2 regions of the Viridibacterium curvum genome follow, and region 1 is predicted to be linked to the other one. Evidence: riboswitches for the same ligand, from Rfam matches in the RefSeq annotation. Region 1 holds a riboswitch; the other holds the start of a gene.

Evidence for each region. A riboswitch is a leader RNA that binds a small molecule or an ion and turns the genes downstream of it on or off. The one in region 1 is predicted to bind S-adenosylhomocysteine.
Region 2: linked by a shared signal. The riboswitch ahead of metH (methionine synthase) and the one ahead of ahcY (adenosylhomocysteinase) in region 1 are both predicted to bind S-adenosylhomocysteine.

The regions. Positions count from the first base shown of each region.
Region 1 covers NZ_BAABLD010000008.1:32,372-35,784, forward strand. The annotation lists gene ABEA02_RS07890 (four helix bundle protein) at 1-1, opposite strand, end outside; gene ahcY (adenosylhomocysteinase) at 33-1,445, opposite strand; S-adenosyl-L-homocysteine riboswitch at 1,536-1,630, opposite strand; gene ABEA02_RS07900 (cyclic di-GMP phosphodiesterase) at 1,691-2,932, opposite strand; gene metK (methionine adenosyltransferase) at 3,077-3,413, opposite strand, start outside.
Region 2 covers NZ_BAABLD010000008.1:1,244,241-1,247,653, reverse strand. The annotation lists gene ABEA02_RS13525 (MATE family efflux transporter) at 1-956, opposite strand, end outside; gene ABEA02_RS13520 (FMN-binding negative transcriptional regulator) at 1,193-1,804, shown strand; S-adenosyl-L-homocysteine riboswitch at 1,872-1,986, shown strand; gene metH (methionine synthase) at 2,170-3,413, shown strand, end outside.

The DNA of each region.
Region 1 (3,413 bases):
CTCCTCTCTCCTGACTCCTCACTGCTTCACAATCAATAACGGTAGTGGTCAGCCTTGTAGGGGCCCTCAACCGGCACGCCGATGTAGGCAGCCTGATCCGGACGCAGCGTGGTCAGTTGCACGTTGAGCGTCTTGAGCTGCAGGCGCGCGACCTTCTCGTCGAGGTGCTTGGGCAGCGTGTAGACGCCGATCGGGTATTCGGCAGTCTTGGTGAACAGCTCGATCTGCGCGATGGTCTGGTTGGCGAAGCTCGACGACATCACGTAGCTCGGGTGGCCCGTGCCGCAGCCAAGGTTCACGAGGCGGCCCTTGGCGAGCAGGATGATGCGCTTGCCATCAGGGAAGATGACGTGGTCGACCTGCGGCTTGATCTCCTCCCACTCGTACTTTTCGAGCGAGGCGACGTCGATCTCGTTGTCGAAGTGACCGATGTTGCAGACGATGGCGTTGTTCTTCATCACCTTGAGGTGATCGTGGGTGATGACGTGGAAGTTGCCCGTGGTCGTCACGAAGATGTCGGCCTTGTCGGCGGCGTATTCCATGGTCACAACGCGATAGCCTTCCATGGCGGCCTGCAGGGCGCAGATCGGGTCGATTTCGGTGACCCACACCTGGGCCGACAGCGCGCGCAGTGCCTGCGCCGAGCCCTTGCCCACGTCGCCATAGCCTGCGACCACGGCGATCTTGCCGGCGATCATCACGTCAGTCGCGCGCTTGATGCCGTCGACGAGCGACTCGCGGCAACCATAGAGGTTGTCGAACTTGGACTTGGTGACCGAGTCGTTCACGTTGATGGCCGGGAACTTGAGGTCGCCACGCTGATGCATCTGGTACAGACGATGCACGCCGGTGGTGGTCTCTTCGGTCACGCCCTTGATCTGTGCCAGACGCGTCGAGTACCAGGTCGGATCCGTCGCAACCTTGGCCTTGATGGCGGCAAACAGGATGGTTTCTTCTTCCGACTTCGGATCAGCAATGACCGACAGATCCTTCTCGGCCTTGGCGCCGAGGTGCAGCAGCAGGGTCGCGTCGCCACCGTCGTCGAGGATCATGTTGGAGTAACCACCGTCAGCCCACTCGAAAATGCGGTGGGTGTAGTCCCAGTAGTCGACGAGGGTTTCGCCCTTGACGGCAAAAACGGGGATGCCGGCAGCGGCAATTGCCGCTGCCGCGTGATCCTGCGTCGAGAAGATGTTGCACGATGCCCAGCGCACTTCGGCACCGAGCGCGGTGAGCGTCTCGATGAGCACGGCGGTCTGGATGGTCATGTGCAGCGAGCCGGTGATGCGCGCGCCCTTGAGCGGCTGGGTCTTCGCGAACTCTTCGCGAATGGCCATCAAGCCCGGCATCTCGCCTTCGGCGATCTTGATCTCCTTGCGGCCCCAATCGGCAAGCTTGAGATCGGCAATGACGTAATCAGTGAACTCGGTTGTTACATTCGCCACGGTGTTCTCCTGGAACAGTGTGGCCGAACAAAGGACGGGGAATGTGTGCTGCTGAAACGACTCACCCTCGACCCGTGCCCGGCACGGTTGAACAGGTGAGCGCCGTTGAATCTGACCCGGCCCGATGCTTCGGGCACAGGTTCCGAGCCTGGGGTCTGTGCGACCTCGCAGCGCTCCTCGGAAAGTACGTCATTATAGCCAGCCTGCCGGATTATTCACAGGCTGGCCACTTATCCGGCCCAGGCTCAAGCGCCAGTTGGTAGTTCTCCCATCCACAGCATGTCGAGATCAGGGAATTTCCACTTATCCGGGTCTTCGCGACTGGTGATGGCGTCCTTGATGCTCTTGTCCGACAGATCGATCAGCACTGGCTCGAAACGCTCGTTGCTCTTGGTCGAGTAGAAAGCCAGCACCACAGGCGCCAACAGCGAATCGCGCGACTGTTCGATCACCACGGCGATACGCCCAGACTGCAGGCGCACCAGTGACCCGGTGGGATAGATGCCCAGACTGCGCACAAAGGCATGGAAGATGGCCTCGTCAAAATGCCCCTTGCACCACTCGGTCATCTTGCGCAGGGATTCCGCCGGGTCCCAGCCGCGCTTGTAAGGGCGATTCGAGGTGATGGCGTCATAGACATCGCAGACCGCCCCCATCCGCGCAAACAGGCTGATTTCATCACCTGCCAGTCGGTGCGGGTAGCCCGTCCCATCCATCTTCTCGTGGTGGTGCAGGCAAACGTCGAGCGTGATTTCACCAACGCCCTTGCCCTCCTTGAGCATGCGCCAGCCCTCTTCCGGGTGCTTGCGCACAATGACAAATTCGCTGTCAGTCAGCTTGCCCGGTTTGTTCAGCACCTCGGGCGGGATGTACATCTTGCCCACGTCATGCAGCAAGCCCGCCATGCCAGCCTCGCGGGTCTGCTGTTCGTCCAGGCGCAACTGGCGGGCCAGCGCCACCATCAGCGCACAGACCGCCACCGAATGCATGTAGGTGTAGTCATCCTTGGTCTTCAGGCGCGCCAGGCTGATCAGCGTGCCGGGGTTCCGCATCACGGACCCCGCAATCTCTTCGACCAGCGGCATGGCATCGTCGGCATCCAGCGCCTTGCCCATGCGCGCCTCGTTGAACATGGACGCCACAGCCTCGCGAGACTTGTGACAGATCGTCGTAGCACGTTGCAGCTCTTCCGCCATTGAGCAGGGTTCGACGCTGCGTTGAACACGCGCCATTTCATTGAGCTCTTGCTCAACAACGGCCTCCGCCTCTTGCTGGGTCACTCCCGCATCTTCATCCATCGGAACATCCAGCCCCTTTGAGATGTCGATCCAGGCCTCGCGGATACCGCTCTTGCGGATGCGCTCCAGATCCTTGGCAGCAGATAGCTTGAAGGACGAACGCCAGAAAGGATGCTCCAGCCAGGAACCACAGAGTTCATGGATGAACATCCCGATACGAAGCTGATCTGCGCGAACGCGTTTGAGCATGAGGGTTTGGCGAGGCGAGGCGTTGCACGGACGTGGAAAAGCAGCCCGCATCCCTCTTTTACGGCAATGCCGCAACGGGCTTGAGCGATCTCGCGGGAAACAAAAAGGGCCGCTTCCGCGGCCCTTTGTCAGGTCAGCAACAGCTTACAGACCGGCGTCTGCGCGCAGCGCTGCCGCCTTGTCGGTTGCCTCCCACGTGAACTCCGGCTCGTCGCGGCCGAAGTGACCATACGCTGCCGTCTTGGCGTAGATCGGGCGCAGCAGGTTGAGCGATTGAATGATGCCCTTGGGGCGCAGATCGAAGTGCTTTTCAATCAGGGCAACGATCTTGTCGTCGCTGATCTTGCCGGTGCCGAAGGTGTTGACGTTCAGCGACACAGGGCGGGCCACCCCAATGGCGTAGGCGACCTGCACTTCGATGCGATCGGCGAGGCCGGCAGCAACGAGATTCTTTGCTACGTAACGACCGGCGTAGGCAGCT
Region 2 (3,413 bases), 1.2 Mb from region 1:
ATGGCCGCATGCACCTGTTGGTTCGCTTCATGCAAGCGCCCTGCACCGATGCGGTGGCCCACGATGATCTCCGTGCCGAAGCCGATGGTGAGCCCGGCCAGCAGGATGAAGCTCATGATGGAAAAGGTGTAGCTATGCGTGGCCAGCGCCGCTGGCCCCATGGCCGCAACGAAGGACAGGATGATCATGAAACTCAGGCGGTAGGCGATGTTCTCTGCCGCAGCAGGCAGGCCGATGTGCAACATCTCGCCCAGTTCGCGGCGGCGCAGGTGCCACAGGTCGGCCAGGCGCGGGCGAATCTGCAAGACAGCGCGCCACAGGTAAAGCCCGGTCGCAAGGCCCACGATGCGGCTGAGGATCAGCGCAACACCCAACCCCATCACCCCCATCGCGGGCAGTGGTCCCACGCCTGCCATCAACAGCAACCCAAGGCCCAGGTGCACGACCAGCACCATCACGCTGATCAGCAGGGACGAGCGTGTGTAGGCATAGGCACGCGCCACGGCACTCAGTGCAAGGTTGAGCGCATCGAACAGGAGCCCCAGCCCCAACGCAATCAGGTAGGGCATGGCGATGGAATCCAGATCGGGCGGCAGCTGCATGAGCCGCAGCAACGGCTGGGCGCCGAGCATGACCACCGCACCGCAGACCACCCCCGTCCAGGTGCAGCCGGCCAGCGCCGCACGCGCAATACGCTCGGCCCCAGCCCGATCCGCCGCGCCGAGGTACTGCGTCACCACCACGCTGGCGCCAATGCTGACGATGCGGAACAGCAGCATGAAGGCCAGGAAGATCTGGTTGGCCAGCGCAAAGGCCGCCGCCGTGTCGTCCGAAATCTGGCTGACGCGCCCCACCAGCACCGCCCCGCCGAGCATGCTCAGGAATTGTTCGGCAAAGATGGGCCAGGTCACGCTGAACAAGCGTGGCTGCGGGTGAGGGGCAATGGGCTGTGACATGAGGGGCCGACGGCAACAAGTACGGGCGCAGGCAACCTTGACGCACCCCGCAATCGGGATCCCGGGAAAACGCCTGCCAACGAGCCTCGCAATCTCTCATGAAAACGTTTTCAAGACAAATTGCCCCACCCTCCAGCCTGCTTTTGCCGCGCAGACAGATGGCCCGCCAAGTCTTGCTATCCTGACTCACCCGTCCCGCCTTCCGCCCGGACCCCGGCTACTCCAGAACACGCCACATGCTCTATTCACCCGCCCGCTTCATCGAGACCGACACCGCCCTGATCCGCGAGCTCATTGCAGCCCACCCCTTCGCCACCCTCATGAGCGTGGTTGAGGGCCAACCCCTGGTCAGCCACGTACCCCTCGTGGCCGATGAGCGCGGCTGGCTGCTGGGCCACGTCGCCATGGCCAACCCGCACAGCGCAGCGCTCAACGAAGGCGCCGAGGCTCTGGCGATCTTCCAGGGCCCGCACTGCTATGTTTCGCCCAGCTGGTATGCGGAAGCCTCCGTCCCCACCTGGAACTACACCGCCGTCCATGTACGCGCCCGCCTGCATGTGCTGCAGGGCGACGCCGCACAAGCCTTGCTCGACCGCCTCACGCAAGCCTTTGACGACCCCGCCCAGCCCGGCCACATGACAGCGGCCCAACGCGCGCGCCTCCTGCCCGCCATCCACTGCTTCGCACTGGAGCCCCTGGAGACCAGCGCCAAGTTCAAGCTCTCGCAGAACAAATCGCGCGAAGACCAGCAAAGCATCCTCGCCAATCTGGGGCAGTTCGAAGACGACAACTCGCAAGGCGTCGCCAGCCTCATGCTGCGCAATCTTGCGGCGGGTTTCGGCGACTGAAACCGCTTTGCCGTAGCGCGCCCGCCGCGTTTGGCCATTGCCGGGCCGCCCGCCTATAATGTGGGTCCCTTCCGAGGAGCGCTGCGAGGTCTGTCCCACGACAAGATCCCAGGCTCGGACCCCGCCGCAGGCCTGCTTCAAGTGCCTGAACCGGCGGCCAGATTCAACGGCGCTCACCGCTTCAGGCGTTCGCGCGGAATGGTGAGCAAGGACCGGTTCCCTATCGTCCTTATCGTCATTCCCGCGAAGGCGGGGATCCAGTGACTTGGCCGCACCGTTTCAAAGTCGCTGGACTCCCGGCCTTCGCGGGCATGACGCTCACGTTCTCCATTCAACGCGCTGCCCGCCCGTACTGAAAGAGAACCATGCAAGCCGACCGCACCGCCGAAATCACCGCCCTGCTCCAGAACCGCATCCTCATACTCGATGGCGGCATGGGCACCATGATCCAGCAGTACAAGCTGACCGAAGCGGACTATCGCGGCACACGGTTTGCCGACTTCCCGCGCGACCTCAAGGGCAACAACGACCTGCTGGTACTCACCAAGCCCGAGGTCATCGCCGAAGTGCACAGCCAGTACCTCGATGCCGGCGCCGACATCATCGAGACCAACACCTTCAACGCCACGCGCGTCTCGCAGGCCGAGTACGGCCTTGAAGACCTCGCGTATGAACTGAACGTCGAAGGCGCGCGCCTGGTGCGCCAGCTCTGCGACAAATACACCGCGAGGAACCCCGCCAAGCCGCGCTTCTGCGCCGGCGTCATCGGCCCGACCTCGCGCACCCTGTCGATCTCGCCCGACGTCAACGACCCGGGCTTTCGCAACATCAGCTTCGACGCACTCGCCGAGGACTACTACCAATCCGCGAAAGGCCTCATGGAAGGCGGCGCGGACCTCCTGCTGATCGAGACGGTTTTCGACACGCTCAACGCCAAGGTCGCCGTGTATGCCGTGCAGAAGCTGTTCGAGGATCTCGGCCGCACGCTGCCGATCATGATCTCCGGCACCATTACCGATGCTTCGGGCCGCACCTTGTCCGGTCAGACCGCCACCGCTTTCTGGAACTCGCTCGCCCACGCCAAGCCGATCAGCTTCGGCCTCAACTGCGCGCTCGGCGCCAAGGAACTGCGCCAGTACGTCGCCGAGATTTCCGGCATCGCGAACACCTTCATCTCGGCGCACCCGAACGCGGGTCTGCCCAATCCGCTCGCACCGACCGGCTACGACGAAACGCCGGAACAGCTCGCGGGCGACATCAAGGAGTGGGCCGAGTCCGGCTTCCTCAATATCGTCGGTGGCTGCTGCGGCACCACGCCCGCGCACATCAAGGCGGTTGCCGAGGTGGTGGCGAACATCAAGCCGCGCATCATTCCCGACATCGAAGTGCGCCAGCGCCTCTCGGGCCTGGAGCCCTTCACGATCGGCAAGGACAGCCTGTTCGTGAACGTCGGCGAGCGCAACAACGTCACCGGCTCCAAGGCCTTCGCGCGCATGATTCTCGAAGGCCGCTTCGACGACGCACTCGCCGTCGCCCGCCAGCAGGTCGAGAACGGCGCGCAGGTCATCGACATCAACATGGACGAAGCCATGCTCGATTCGAAGGCCGC